Linked DNA regions of Actinokineospora alba. The protein of the gene in region 1 binds, or shares a complex with, the protein of each later gene. Links are inferred from orthologs where the notes say so. Each region holds a gene or a part of one and is shown on either strand. Other genes may lie near its edges.

What was found.
Region 2: the proteins of mfd (region 1) and uvrA are in contact, whole or in part, in a crystal structure (PDB 4DFC), measured with the Escherichia coli proteins. The link is inferred for Actinokineospora alba from one-to-one orthologs.

Annotation. Positions count from the first base shown.
Region 1 is NZ_SNXU01000001.1:2,456,519-2,464,219, reverse strand. Bases 2,489-6,559 are described here. They hold mfd (transcription-repair coupling factor), read right to left. Parts: upstream 6,241-6,559; coding sequence 2,689-6,240; downstream 2,489-2,688. Other genes in these bases: C8E96_RS11740 (HD domain-containing protein), read left to right, coding at 6,368-6,559; C8E96_RS11750 (SurA N-terminal domain-containing protein), read right to left, coding at 2,489-2,627. Outside these bases: C8E96_RS11760 (S41 family peptidase), read right to left, coding at 1-667; C8E96_RS11755 (MazG family protein), read right to left, coding at 721-1,635; more of C8E96_RS11750, read right to left, coding at 1,632-2,488; more of C8E96_RS11740, read left to right, coding at 6,560-6,970; C8E96_RS11735 (FAD-binding oxidoreductase), read right to left, coding at 6,960-7,701. UniProt on the Escherichia coli protein: Couples transcription and DNA repair by recognizing RNA polymerase (RNAP) stalled at DNA lesions. Mediates ATP-dependent release of RNAP and its truncated transcript from the DNA, and recruitment of nucleotide excision repair machinery to the damaged site.
Region 2 is NZ_SNXU01000001.1:4,826,919-4,833,936, forward strand. Bases 1,034-4,421 are described here. They hold uvrA (excinuclease ABC subunit UvrA), read left to right. Parts: upstream 1,034-1,368; coding sequence 1,369-4,221; downstream 4,222-4,421. Other genes in these bases: C8E96_RS22255 (maleylpyruvate isomerase family mycothiol-dependent enzyme), read right to left, coding at 1,034-1,118; C8E96_RS22265 (hypothetical protein), read left to right, coding at 4,309-4,421. Outside these bases: C8E96_RS22250 (acyltransferase family protein), read left to right, coding at 1-233; more of C8E96_RS22255, read right to left, coding at 366-1,033; more of C8E96_RS22265, read left to right, coding at 4,422-4,512; C8E96_RS22270 (YcaO-like family protein), read left to right, coding at 4,550-6,739; C8E96_RS22275 (AlkA N-terminal domain-containing protein), read left to right, coding at 6,833-7,018. UniProt on the Escherichia coli protein: The UvrABC repair system catalyzes the recognition and processing of DNA lesions. UvrA is an ATPase and a DNA-binding protein. A damage recognition complex composed of 2 UvrA and 2 UvrB subunits scans DNA for abnormalities.

The sequences.
Region 1 (7,701 bases):
TCCGGAGGTCGCCGCCGTCCGGGTCGCACGAGTAGATGTTGCCGATGCCCTCGTGGTCGGACAGGAACGCGATCCGGCCGCCGACCCACATCGGCGACACGATGTGTCCGTCCACTTCGGACAAGATGCGGTGGAAGTCGCCACCGCCCTCGCGGTCGACCCACACCTTGCCTGCCGTGCCGCCGCGATAGCGCTTCCACCACGCGGGTTCGACCGAGATCACCGACCCCAGCACCACACCGTCCGGACCGATCGACAAGGCGTCCAGCGGCCCGTACGGGAGCACCCGGCTGGGCCCGCCGCCAAGCGGGACCGCGTGCGCCCAGCGGTGCCGGATGGACGACCGGCCGGTCGTCGTGTGCGCGATGACCTCACCGTCGGGCGTCCACCCGAGCACGGACGTGTTGACGTCGCCCCAGTACGTCAGCCGGTCACTCGGCCCGCCGTCGACCGGCGCGGCGTGCACCTCCGGCTCCACGTCGCGGGTGCTCGCCCAGGCCAGAGTGCTTCCGTCGGGCGAGAATCGCGGGTTCCGCACGGGCACCTTGTCGGCGGAGACCCGCCAGGCGCGGCCGCCGTCGACCGGGGCCAGCCACACATCGTCCTCGGCGACGAAGGTGATCAGGTCCTGGTGCAGGTGTGGGAATCGGAGGTAGGCGTCGGTCACCTTGCCAAGTTAGCGAGATCCGCCGACATCTGCCCGAAGTTATCCACAGGTGGTCAGTGCGGCCAGTGCTTTCGCCAGATGTCGTGAGTCATCTCGGGCTCACCACTCGCCTTGGCGGAGCGTTCCGCGTCACGGACCTGACTCGCGAAGCGGCGGGCCACGGCGCGCAGTTCCGCCTCCGGGTCCTGCCCGGCGAGCTTCGCCAGCGCGGCGAGGTCGAACAGCCGGGAGCCGACATCGGTGTGCTTGGGCAGCAGGTCGCCGGGCAGTCCCGCGCGGGCCGTGCGCTGCGCCAGCTTGGCGGCGAGGGCGAGCGCGGGCTGCCCCATCGCCACTCCGTCCACACTGGACTCGCGGCGCTTCTCCTGCTGCTTGAGCTCTTCCCAGCGGTTTTCCTGTGTCGCCGCGTCGCGCACCGCCGGGTCACCGCCCGCGAACACGTGCGGATGCCTGCCGACGAGCTTCGCGACCAGTTCGGCCGCGACGTCATCGATGGTGAACGGGTCCTCGCTGTCCTCTTCGGCCACGCGCGAGTGGAAGAGAACCTGGAGCAGGACGTCACCCAGTTCCTCGCGCAGCGCCGGACGGTCGCCCTCCTCGATCGCCTCGAGCAGCTCGAAGCACTCCTCGACAAGGTACTGCCGCAGCGAGTCGTGCGTCTGCTCGGCGTCCCAGGGGCAGCCGCCAGGCGAGCGCAGCCGGTCCATGACCTGGGCGGCGGCGACAAGGCCCGCGCCCGCGGTGGCGTGCACCGGCGAACCGGCGGCGACCAGCCCGGCGACCGCGTCCAGCGACGACGTCAGCACCACGACCTCGCCCGCTTCGGCGGCGACGTCAGCGGGCATCGGGGCATCGCCCAGGGCTGGGTCGACCTCACCCGCGACGTACACCTTCGCCGCCGCGCGCAGCAGTGGCACCGCGTCCGCCGGAACCGTGTTCCCGCGAACCAGCACCACCGCGACGGTCATGGGTTCGTGTTCTTGATGGGGATGACGACGCCCTTGGTCTCGCCCTCGCTCGGCGCGATCTCCATGCCCGCGAGGTCCCACACGCCGTAGCGGGGGCTGATCTCGATACCGATCTGCTGAGCGGTGTCCTGGAGCATGCGCGGGCCGAGGGTGGTGGCCAGCCGTGCGTCGGCGGGCTTGGCGTCCGGAGCGGGCGGGGCGTCGGTCTCGCGCTTGCGGATCACCGCGACCACCCAGCCCGCGTTCTCCGGGTTGGGCTGGAAGGCGATCACGCTGTTGAGCGGGGCGCCGAACAGGACGCTTCCCGCGATGTCCGGCGCGAGCGCCGGGGTGATGGTCTCGCCGCGCGCCGCCTGCAGGCCGCCCGCCATGTCGGCTTCGATGATCTTGCCTGCCTCATCGAGGCTCACCGCGAGCTGGTTGGCCTTGGCGATGGCCTTCTCGCGCAGCGAGCCCGGCTTGTCGTCGGGGCCGCCGGGGGCGACGAGGGTGAAGTCGAACGTGACCGACAGACCCGGGGCCCGCTTGCGGCCGATCTCAGCCAGCGCGAGGTAGTCCCGTGCGATCTCGGTGGGCTCGAAGGCCCGGTTGACCGCCTGGTCGACGATCTGCTCCGGCGAGGCGGACCCGTCGGTCGGCAGCGGCTGGAACGACCCGGTCAGCTGCCCGGCCAGTTCGGTGACCGTGGCCTCGTTGATCGCCACGCTCTCCTTCGCGGTGTGCGCCGCGATCAGCTCGTGCAGGACCAGCTGGCGCAGCACGGCCCGCGAGAGCAGGTCGAGCTTGCGCTGGTCGGCGAGCTGCTGGACGGCGGGCTCGGCCTGTCGGGCCTTGTCCACCAGCTCCTGCACCCGGTCGACCCCGATGGTCTTGCCATTGACTATGGCGGCGGCGTTGGCCTGGCCCGGCCCCGTGGAACAGGCGCTGAGCAGCAGCCCGAACACGGCGAGCAGGACGACGAGCGGGCGTCGACGACGAATGACGGTGGTCACAGTGCCGTAGCCTCTCACAGCGCCCACGTCGGCTTCACTATCGGGTTACGGCTGCGCCAGGTCAGGACACCGCCGCCGGGGTCTGCGCGAGGGACTCCAGGAACTTCGCGCACCAGTCGAGCAGGTCGCGGTCGCGCAGCACGGGAGCACCCATGCGGCCGCCCGCGGCGCCCTCGGTCGGCCGCGGAAGGGTGATCGTGTCGGTGACCGCCTTGTGCACGGCCTTCGGGTAGAGCCGCTTGAGCCGCACCATCTGCGAGTCCCGCAGCGGCATCGGCGCGAAGCGGATGTTGCTCCCCTGACCGATCACCTCGGTGACCCCGTGCGCGCGGCAGATCTGGCGGAACGCAGCGACCGCGAGCAGGTTGACCACCGGGGTGGGTGGCTCGCCGTAGCGGTCGACCAGTTCCTCGCGGACGGCGTCGAGACCGGCGGCGTCCGGGGCCGCGGCGAGCTTGCGGTAGGCCTCCAGGCGCAGCCGCTCGCCGGGGACGTAGTCGTGCGGGATGTGCGCGTCGACCGGGAGGTCGATCCTGACGTCGGCCAGTTCCTCCTCGTCCTCGGCGCCGGGGGCGCCCGCGTGCTTGCGGAACGCCTCGACGGCCTCGCCGACCAGGCGCACGTAGAGGTCGAAGCCGACACCGGCGATGTGGCCGGACTGCTCGGCGCCGAGGATGTTGCCCGCGCCGCGGATCTCCAGGTCCTTCATCGCCACCGCCATGCCCGCGCCGAGTTCGGTGTTCTGCGCGATCGTGGCGAGCCGGTCGTGCGCGTGCTCGGTGAGCGTGGACTCCGGCGGGTAGAGGAAATAGGCGTAGCCGCGTTCCCGGCCGCGGCCGACCCGGCCGCGCAGCTGGTGCAGCTGGGCGAGGCCGAGCATGTCGCCGCGCTCGACGATCAGCGTGTTCGCGTTGGAGATGTCCAGGCCGGTCTCGACGATCGTGGTGCAGACGAGCACGTCGTACTCGCGTTCCCAGAAGCCCTGGATGAGGTGTTCGAGCTTGTCCTCGTTCATCTGGCCGTGCCCGGTGACGACGCGGGCCTCGGGGACGAGTTCGCGGATGCGGCGCGCGGCCTTCTCGATCGAGGACACCCGGTTGTGCACGTAGAAGACCTGGCCGTCGCGCAGCAGTTCGCGGCGGATGGCGGCGGCGACCTGCTTGTCGTCGTAGGCGCCGACGTAGGTGAGGATCGGGTGCCGGTCTTCGGGCGGGGTCAGGATCGTCGACATCTCGCGGATGCCCGCCAGCGACATCTCCAGCGTTCGCGGAATCGGCGTGGCGGACATGGTGAGCACGTCGACGTGGGTGCGCAGGGCCTTGATGTGTTCCTTGTGCTCGACGCCGAAGCGCTGCTCCTCGTCGACGATCACCAGGCCCAAGTCCTTGTACCGCAAGCCTGTCTGAAGTAGACGGTGGGTGCCGATGACGATGTCGACCGACCCGTCGGCGAGGCCCTGGATGGTCTCCTCGGACTCCTGGCCGTGGGTGAACCGCGACAAACCCTTGACCGTCACCGGGAACGAGTGCATCCGGCCCGCGAAGGTGTTGAGGTGCTGCTGGGCGAGCAGCGTCGTGGGCACCAGCACGGCGACCTGCTTGCCGTCCTGCACGGCCTTGAACGCCGCGCGCACCGCGATCTCGGTCTTGCCGTAGCCGACATCGCCGCAGATGACCCGGTCCATCGGGACACCGCGCATCATGTCGGCCTTGACCTCGTCGATCGCGGCGAGCTGGTCCATGGTCTCGGTGAACGGGAACGCGTCCTCGAGTTCCCGCTGCCACGGGGTGTCCGGGCCGAACGCGTGGCCGGGCGCGGCCTGCCGGGCGGCGTAGAGCTGGACGAGTTCCGCGGCGATCTGCTTGACCGCCTTCTTGGCCTTGGCCTTGGTGTTCTTCCAGTCCGAGCCGCCGAGCTTGTTCAGCGTGGGCATCTCGCCGCCGACATAGCGGGAGATCTCGTCGAGCTGGTCGGTCGGCACGAACAGCCGGTCGCCGGGCTGGCCGCGCTTGGAGCTGCCGTATTCGAGAACCAGGTATTCGCGGGTCGCGCCCGCGACAGTGCGCTGCACCATCTCGATGTAGCGGCCGATGCCGTGCTGCTCGTGGACCACGAAGTCGCCGGTCCGCAGGGCCAGCGGGTCGACCGCGTTGCGCCGCCGCGACGGCATCTTGGTCGACATGTCCTTCGTCGACGTGCCGCCCCTGCCGCCGGTGAGGTCGGACTCGGTCAGCACGACCAGGTCACCGGCGATGAAGCCGTCCTCTATGGCGCCACGGACAACGGTGACCACGCCCGGCGCGGGCGGCTCGGTCAGCTCGCCCTCGATCAGCTTCGCCGCGACGTCGGCCTCCGCGAGCTGCTCGACAGCGCGCTTCGCGGTACCGAGGCCGGGGACGACGAGGACGCCGGTGCCGCCCGCGGCGGTGTGCGCGCGCAGGTCGGCGAAGGCGCGGGCGATCTCGCCGCGGTAGGCCTCGACCGGCCGGAACTTGACCGGGACCGCGTCGCCGCCGGTGAGCTGGGACAGGGTCCACCAGGGGTGGTCGCCGTCACGGGCGTGCGCGGCGACGTCGCCGAGGTCGCGGTAGGCCGACGCGCCGAGGTCGATGGGCGCCTTGCCGCCGGTCGCCGCGGCCATCCAGGAGGCCTCCAGGAACTCCTGGCCGGTGCGGACGAGGTCGTGCGCGCGCGTGCGGATCTTCTCCGGGTCATTAAGCAGGACGTGGGTACCGGCGGGGACCACGTCGGTGAGCATCTGCATCTCGCCCTGGCACAGCGCGGGGATCAGCGCCTCCATGCCTTCGGACGGGATGCCGTTGGCGAGCTTGTCGAGCATCTCGTGCAGGTGGGCGTCGGCCTGGTGGAGCTCGGCCAGCGCGGCGGCGCGCTCGCGGACGCCCTTGGTGAGCAGCAGCTCCCGGCAGGGCGGCGCGGTGATCTCGGTCAGCTCGCCGGGCAGGGAACGCTGGTCGGCCACGGCGAACGAGCGGATCTCGGAGACCTCGTCGCCCCAGAACTCCACCCGGACCGGGTGCTCCGCCGTCGGCGGGAACAGGTCGACGATGCCACCGCGGACGGCGAACTCGCCTCGCTTCTCGACCATGTCCACGCGCAGGTATGCGAGGTCGGCGAGGCGGACAAGGACCGCCTCGAAGTCCTGCTCCTCCCCGACTTTGAGCCGCACCGGCGAGAGTTCGCCCAGGCCGGGCGCCATCGGCTGGATCAGGCTGCGGACGGTGGCGACGACGACCTTGATCGGGCCGCCTTCCTCGGGGTGCGCGAGCCTGCGCAGCACCGCGAGCCTGCGGCCGACGGTGTCGGCGCGGGGCGAGAGGCGTTCGTGGGGCAACGTCTCCCAGGACGGGAAGTCCGCGACGACGTCGTGGCCGATGAGGTCGCCCAGGACGGCCACCAGGTCGTCGGCCTCGCGGCCGGTGGCGGTGACGGCAAGCACGGGCCGGTTGGCGCCCTCGGCGAGCGCGGCCACGACCAGGGGGCGGGCGGCGATGGGGCCCGCGAGGTCGAACGTCGGCGCGCCCGCGGCTTCGATGATGTCGGCCGCGACGGGCAGCAGGGATTCGAGGAGGGGGTGGAGCGGGGCCTTCGACACGAGTGTCCTTCGCGGTGTCTGGGAGACGCGAACAGACCCCTGCCCGGGACCTTGGAGCCTCGGAGGGGTTCTCACTACCAGCCTACGACCTGGCACCGACAGTCCGCGCGCGGATAACGTCGGGTGCGTGCTGGATCAATGGGACGCGCTGTTGGGTCGGCTCGGGTTGAACGGGCACGACGTCGGTCGGGACTTGCTCGCGCGATGGGGCGAGCCGCATCGCAGGTATCACGACCTCGCGCACCTGGGGGCCGTGCTCGGGCACGTGGACGAGTTGGCCGATCACGCCGCCGACCCGGACCTTGTCCGCCTGGCGGCTTGGTATCACGACGCCGTCTATAAGGGCACGCCTGCGGATGAAGAAGACAGCGCGCTGTTGGCGACGGCGGAACTGACCGGATTGGGGCTGGACGCGGCGGCGGTCGCCGAGGTCGCGCGGCTGGTCCGGCTGACCGCGGGTCACGTGACCGAGCCCGGGGACACCAACGGCGAGGTGCTCTGCGACGCCGACCTGGCGATCCTGGCGTCCCCGGCCTACCCGGAATACGCGTCGGCCGTCCGCGCCGAGTACGCGCACGTGCCCGACGACGCGTTCCGGGCCGGACGGGCCGCGGTGCTGCGTCACCTGCTGGATCTGCCCGCGCTCTACCGAACCCCGCAAGCGCTTGCGAGCTGGGACGCCAAGGCCAGGGCGAACCTCGCGGGCGAGCTGGCCGACCTTACGGCTTGATGTTCTGGTTGACGTGGAAGAGGTTGTCCGGGTCGTACTTGCGCTTAACCTCGACGAGCCGGTCGTAGTTGCCGCGATAGTTGTCCCGGATGCGGCTTTGGTCGTCTCCCGACATGAAGTTGATGTAGCCACCTTCCTCCGAGTGCGGCGAGGTGGCGTCGTAGTAGTCGCGGACCCACTTGATGCTCGCGTCGTTGGCCTCCGGGTCCGGCCACATCCCCGCGATGACCGTGGCGAAGTTCGCGTCGCGATAGGCGAACGCGGTGTCCTCGGCCGCCACTCGGTGGCAGGCGCCGTTGATCGGGTAGATGTGCACCGTGGAGTTGACCGCGGGCAGCTTGGGCCCGTGCTCCAGGTGCGCGGTGATGGCGTCGTCGGTGAGGTCGGTGACGAAATTCGCCTTCCAGTAATGCTGCAGACCCGGCGGGACCAGGGCGTCGAACGCGCTGTTCAGGGCCGGGTACGGCATGGGTCCGACGTGCTCGGCCACCGGCCGGGCGACGTCGCGCAGCGGCTTGAGGGCCGCCTCGCCTTCGTCGACCGGGCCCGCCCAGCAGGCCACGAACAGCGCGAACGGCTCGCCGTGGCGCTCCTCGGGGATGAACGGCAGCGGCGGCGCGATCTGGAACGCCGGGAAGCCGCCGAACTGTTCGGGGGCGTCGACGATGAAGTCGCGGTACCAGCGCAGCAGGTCGGCCGCGTCGTCGAGTTCGAACACCATCGGACCGCCG
Region 2 (7,018 bases), 2.4 Mb from region 1 along the record:
GCTGGGCGATGACCCGACTCGTCGAGCAGCCGTGTCACCGCTGGCTCACCGGCGACATGTTGCTTCGCGCGCGCGTCGCGGGCAACGCCGTGGTGGAGGCGATCCGCGACCTGCCGCAGGTGCCTGCCACGCCCGACGACCTGCCGAGGCAGACCCGCCGGGTCAACCCAGCCGCCGCCGACCCGCTCACCCCGCTCCCGCAGTGGGCCATGGCCACCTCCCAACTGCGCTGACCTTCGCGAGTCGCCCCTCCCGGCAAACGAGTCGCCCCTCCAGGCAAGTGAGTTCGACGCTCAGATAGCGCGAATGTCGAACTCGGTTGCCGGAAGGGGCGACTCACTTGCTGGGAGGGGCGACTCGCGGGGTCAGCCCCAGGCACCTAGGTCGGGGAGGGGGCCGGACAGGCTCGCGGGCCTGCCGCGGCCGGTCAGCCAGGTCAGTGCTGCCGCCGCGGATCCGCTCACCTCGCTGTCGGCGTCCTGGGCGATCGCCAACTCCCAGCTGCGCTGGCTTCCGTCGGGCAGCGAGACGGTCAGCCGCAGCGGGTGGCCGTCCGTGCGGCTGCGGTGGGGGAGCAGCGCGCGGTCGAGGAGCAGGTCGAGGTGGCCGGTCGGGACCGCGTCGAAGCCCACCTCGAAATCGAGGTCGACCAGGTGCGTCCACACCTCGAACAGCCGCATCTGCGGAATCTGCGCGGCGGCGACCGGGGTGCCCGAGGAGTTCTGCACCCGCGCCGCCCAGTCCTCGTGACCGAGTCGCGTAGCCTCGACCATGAAGCGGCCGCAGGCGGCGACCAGGTCCTCGCGCTGGATCTGGCCGAGCCTGCTCGCGCCGTCGGCGATGTCGGCGTTGCGGTCCGCCCAGCTCGGGTAGGCCGCGTGCTCGATGCCGGTGCGCGCCCAGGTCAGCAGGTTGACCAGGGCGTCGGCGTTGCGGGCGAGGTGGGTGACCACGTGCCCGCGGGTCCACCCCGGCAGCAGGCTGGGCCGGGTGAAGTCGGTCTCGGCGAATCTCTCGACCACCCCGGTCAGGACGGCCGTGGCCTCGCGCACGGCGGCCAGCGTGGCCGCGGTGGTCGTGCCGTTCATGGTGCTCGCGGACGTGTTCGACCCAGTCATGAGGACCCCGACATGCTTGGCGTGAACGGAGCGAAAGGTGCTCCCGTGGACCAGCCTAGGCGAGTGACGTTACCCGTGGGTACCGCTCCGCGGGTGCATCGCCGCGACCGGTCCGCGAGAATTGTCGGTGCCCGGCTTTAGCATGGGTGCCGGCCACCAGTGGCCACTCAACCCGCAGCGTGCGATCCCATCCCCGGATGCCGCGCTGCCCGAGTTCTGCCCAGTTCAGAGCACTACCGAAGGGATCTCAGTGGCCGACCGCCTCGTCGTTCGCGGCGCCCGGGAGCACAACCTGCGCGGCGTCGACATCGACCTGCCCAGGGACAGCCTGATCGTGTTCACCGGACTGTCGGGCTCCGGCAAGTCCAGCCTCGCGTTCGACACGATCTTCGCCGAGGGGCAGCGCCGGTACGTCGAGTCGCTGTCGGCCTACGCGCGGCAGTTCCTCGGGCAGATGGACAAGCCGGACGTCGACTTCATCGAGGGACTCTCGCCCGCGGTCTCGATCGACCAGAAGTCGACCAGCCGCAACCCGCGTTCCACGGTCGGCACGATCACCGAGGTCTACGACTACCTGCGTCTGCTCTACGCGCGCGCGGGCAAGCCGCACTGCCCCACCTGCGGCGAGGCGATCAGCAGGCAGACCCCGCAGCAGATCGTCGACCAGGTCCTGGCGATGGAGTCCGGCCTGAAGTTCCAGGTGCTCGCGCCCGTCATCCGCGGCCGCAAGGGCGAGTACATAGACCTGTTCTCCCAGCTGCAGACGCAGGGCTACTCGCGCGCGCTGGTCGACGGCAAGGTCTACCCGCTCACCGAGCCGCCGAAGCTCAAGAAGCAGGAGAAGCACGACATCGCGGTGATCGTCGACCGCCTCTCGGTGAAAGCCTCGTCCAAGCAGCGCCTCACCGACTCGGTGGAGACCGCGCTGCGGCTGGCCGACGGGCTCGTCGAGCTGGAGTTCGTCGATCTTCCCGAGCATGACCCGGGCCGCATCCGGGGTTTCTCCGAGCACTTGGCCTGCCCGAACGGCCACCCGCTCGGCGTCGAGGACCTGGAACCGCGCTCGTTCTCCTTCAACTCGCCGTACGGCGCGTGCCCGGTGTGCACGGGCATCGGCATCAAGAAGGAGGTCGACCCGGAGCTGGTCGTCCCCGACGACGAGCTCTCCCTCGGCGACGGCGCGATCGCGCCCTGGGCGGGCGGTCAGACCGCGGAGTACTTCATCCGGCTGCTCACCGCTCTGGGTGACTCGATCGGGTTCCGAATGGACACCCCGTGGCGGCGGCTGCCGGCGAAGGCGCAGAAGGCGGTCCTGCACGGCACCGACGACCAGGTGCACGTCCGCTACAAGAACCGGTACGGACGCGAGCGGTCGTACTACGCCGCGTACGAGGGCGTGATCCCGTTCCTCGAGCGGCGCCAGGAGCAGACCGACTCGGAGTACATGCGGGAGAAGTACGAGGGCTACATGCGGGAGGTGCCCTGCCCGTCGTGTCAGGGTTCCCGGCTCAAGCCCGAGATCCTCGCGGTGACGCTGCACCACGGCGAGTACGGCGACCGTTCGATCGCCGACATCTCGGCGATGTCGATCAATGAATGCTCGGCGTTCCTCGACGGCCTCAAGCTCGGCAAGCGCGAGACGATGATCGCGGGCGCGGTGCTCAAGGAAATCCAGGCGCGCCTGCGGTTCCTGCTCGACGTCGGCCTCGACTACCTCTCCCTTGACCGCGCGTCCGGCACCTTGTCCGGCGGCGAGGCGCAGCGCATCCGCCTGGCCACGCAGATCGGGTCCGGGCTCGTCGGTGTGCTCTACGTGCTCGACGAGCCGTCGATCGGCCTGCACCAGCGCGACAACCACCGGCTCATGACAACCCTGATCCGCCTTCGCGACCTGGGCAACACGCTGATCGTCGTCGAGCACGACGAGGACACCATCCGCCAGTCCGACTGGATCGTCGACATCGGCCCGGGCGCGGGGGAGCACGGCGGCCGCGTCGTGCACAGCGGCACGTTCAAGGACCTGTTGAAGAACAAGGAATCCCTCACCGGCGCCTACCTCGCAGGCCGCAGCGCCATCCCGATGCCGTTGGTGCGCCGGACCGTCGACAAGAAGCGCCAGCTGACGGTCGTCGGCGCGCGCGAGCACAACCTCCGTGGCATCGACGTGTCGTTCCCGCTGGGCTGCCTGGTCTCGGTCACGGGCGTGTCCGGTTCGGGCAAGTCCACTTTGGTCAACGACATCCTCGCGACCGTGCTGGCCAACAAGCTCAACGGCGCGCGCCAGGTCCCCGGGCGGCACACGCGGGTGCGCGGGCTCGACCAGGTCGACAAGCTCGTGCAGGTCGACCAGTCGCCGATCGGCCGCACCCCGCGGTCCAACGCCGCGACCTACACCGGCGTGTTCGACCACGTCCGCAAGCTGTTCGCCTCCACCACGGAGGCGAAGGTCCGCGGCTACCAGCCGGGACGATTCTCGTTCAACGTCAAGGGCGGCCGCTGCGAGGCGTGCGCGGGCGACGGCACGATCAAGATCGAGATGAACTTCCTGCCGGACGTCTACGTGCCGTGCGAGGTCTGCAAGGGCGCGCGCTACAACCGCGAGACCCTTGAAGTCCACTACAAGGGCAAGACGATCGCCGAAGTCCTCGACATGCCGATCGAGGAGGCCGCGGCGTTCTTCGAGCCGATCAAGGCGATCCACCGGCACCTGGCCACCCTGGTCGACGTCGGCCTCGGCTACGTCCGGCTCGGCCAGCCCGCGCCGACCCTGTCCGGGGGTGAGGCGCAGCGCGTCAAGCTCGCCAGCGAACTGCAGAAGCGGTCCACCGGCAAGACCGTCTACATCCTCGACGAGCCCACCACCGGCCTGCACTTCGAGGACATCCGCAAGCTGCTCGGGGTGATCAACGGCTTGGTGGACAAGGGAAACACCGTGATCGTCATCGAGCACAACCTCGACGTGATCAAGACCTCGGACTGGATCGTCGACATGGGTCCGGAGGGCGGCTCGGGCGGCGGCACGGTCGTCGCGGAGGGCACACCGGAGGACGTGGTCAAGGTCGAGGGCAGTTACACCGGGGAGTTCCTTGCGCACGTGATGTGACCTGCAAAGATCCCGGGTGGATGATGTATTTCTCGACCGGTTGCGGACTCCTACCTCATGACCGAGGTACGCAACCAGGAGGCAGCCATGCAAGACACCCGGGAACTCGTCGCGAGGGTGGCCACACCGTCGCGAGCCACCGCCGCGCCCCAGGCGCTGCGCGGGGGCGGCGACGAGGAACTGCGGTTCTGGGAGGTCCTCAAGGGGATCACCGCGCCCGCCGAGTTCACCCTGGTGACCCATGGCCGCCCTCGACACGCCTTGGACTTGGGGGCGGTGCGTGCGGGCTGACCAGGCCACCAGCCGCGAGACCACCACGCTGACCCGGGTGCGACATGCACTCGGGTCAGCGGTCGTGGTCTACGACGGCCCTGGCTGCGTGCCGCCGCCGACGGCGACGCTCGCGATCCACGTGGCCGCGGCCGCCGACGACCTGACCCCGTTCGGCCGGTGGGCCCGATCCGCCCGGCTTCCCGCGGTCACGCTGACGTTCGACGGTGAGCGGATCTTGGTGGGTCCGCTGTCCGTTCCCGGCCGCCCCGGCTGCGCGGAGTGCGCGCGCAGGCGCATGCTCGCCGCCAAGGCGGCGTCCTTCGGGGCGGTCGCCCCACAGGTCGCGCATCTGGCCGTCGCCGACTCGCCGATGGGCGTCGCTCTACGTCGCCCCGCCGCAAAGGCTCGGACCTCCGCTGTGCCGGGAGCGAGCGCCGACGACCCGGACCGCACCTCCGCCGTGGCACGATCGGTCGTCCTCGGGGCGGATGACGACCCGGAGCGCACGACCGATGTGGCGAACTCACTCATCGTCGCGGCGGATGACGACGTGGAACGCACCACGGCGGTGCCGCGGTCGGTCGTCGTCGGCGTGGACGATGACGTGGAGCGCACCACGGCCGTGGCGCGATCACTCATCACCGCGGCCGACGATGATGACGTGGAGCGCACCGCCGCTGTGTCGGGCCTCCTGTACGGCCGCATCACGCCGCCCGTAGACCCGGACAAGACCACCGTCGTCCCCGACGACCTCACCGAACGGTCCGGCAGCCACGGCAGCTACGCGGGCAGCCTCGAACTCCCCGACCCGCAAGCCGACCGAGTCGTCGCCCTCCTACGCAGCGGCGCCCGCGACCTCGTCGACCACGTCGCCGAGGTGGTCGACGGCGAAGTCGTGTGGCACCGCGTGATCCCCCTGCCATCCTGCGACGTCTGCGGCGGCGCCGAGGGGATCGGCGCCGTGGGCCTTCCCGAGGGCGACGACCCCGCCGCGCTGCTGGAGGCACTGGCGGGCTGGGTGGACCCGCTGACCGGGGTCATCCCGTGGATCTCCCTCAAACAACCGCTCGGCACCGGACCCGACCTTCCCTTCGTCGCCACGGCGGCACCACCGCACCACGTGGACACCGAGGGGCGGGCGCGGGCGCTGCCGATCGGCTGGGGCAAGGGCGCCACCCAGGCCGAGGCGATCCTGTCGGCGGTGGGGGAGGCGATCGAGCGGTACGCGCCGTCGCTGCCCGAGGCCGAGAAGCTGGTGTGGGCCCGGCCCGCCGACCTGGCAGGCGACATCCTCGACCCTCGCGAATTCCCTTTGTACGAACCGGAAAGCTACGCCCGCCCCGGGTTCGCGTTCGCCGCGTTCGACCGCCGGACCGACCACCCGTGGGTCCGCGGCACCTGGCTGGGCACCGACCGGCCCGTCTGGGTCCCCGCCGTGTTCACCTACCTGGCGATGACGCTGCTGCCCGAGCACCTGATCTGCCAGGGCACGTCCAACGGCCTCGCCGCGGGCACCGACGCCGAGTCGGCCACCGTCCGGGCCGTCCTCGAACTCATCGAGCGCGACGCGATGATGGCCGCGTGGCTGACCGGAGCCAAAGGCCGGTACGTCGAACTCGACGACACCCTCGACCCGGACCTGGCCGCCATCGTCGAGGCGCTGCGCACGCAGGGCGTCACCGTCGAGGTGTACCTGCTGCCCACCAGCATGTACGGCGTCACCGCCGCCGCGCTCGCCCTCGGCGACGGCAAGCGCAGGCCCGGGGCGACGCTGGGGCTCGGGGCCGACAGGTCGCCCCGCGCGGCGATCCGGGCGGCGGTCCTCGAACTCGCGCAGACCGCGTCGCACCTGGCGGGTCTCATGCGGGAGCGCCCGGTGCCGAAGGGGCCGGAGGAGGTCCGCGAGATGCTCGACCACGCCGCCTACTACTTCCCGCTCGACCGGGTCGCCGCCTTCGACCGGCTCCGCTGCGGCGGCACCTCCCGGCTGCGCGACCTGCGTGAACCGGTGGCCGAGTCGTCGGTCACCGACCTAGCCCACGTCCTGGGCTCGGCGAAGGTCCGGGTGGCGGTGGTCGACGTGACGAGCGCCGATGTCGCGACGGGGCCGTTCCGGGTGGTCCGCGCGGTGAGCCCCGACCTGCAGCCGATCAGCTACGGGTATGGCAACGACCGCTCGGTTGTGGCCCGCCTCCGCGGACGCACCTTGTCGGCGAACCGCACGAACATCCACCCCATCTGGTAGCTGGGCCGGCAGAAAAACGACGGCACCCCCGCCGTCGACCGTGGTGTCGTTTTCCCGCCAGCCGGTGTCGGTGGCCTGGGGAAGACTGGTCGCATGTACACCGAGGTGGAGCGTTGCGTGCGAGCCGTGCAGTCGAAGGACGCGCGGTTCGACGGCTGGTTCTTCACCGCCGTCCTGACCACCCGGATCTACTGCCGCCCCAGCTGCCCCGTGGTCCCGCCCAAGGTCCGCAACATGCGCTTCTACCCGAGCGCGGCGGCGGCCCAGCAGGCCGGTTTC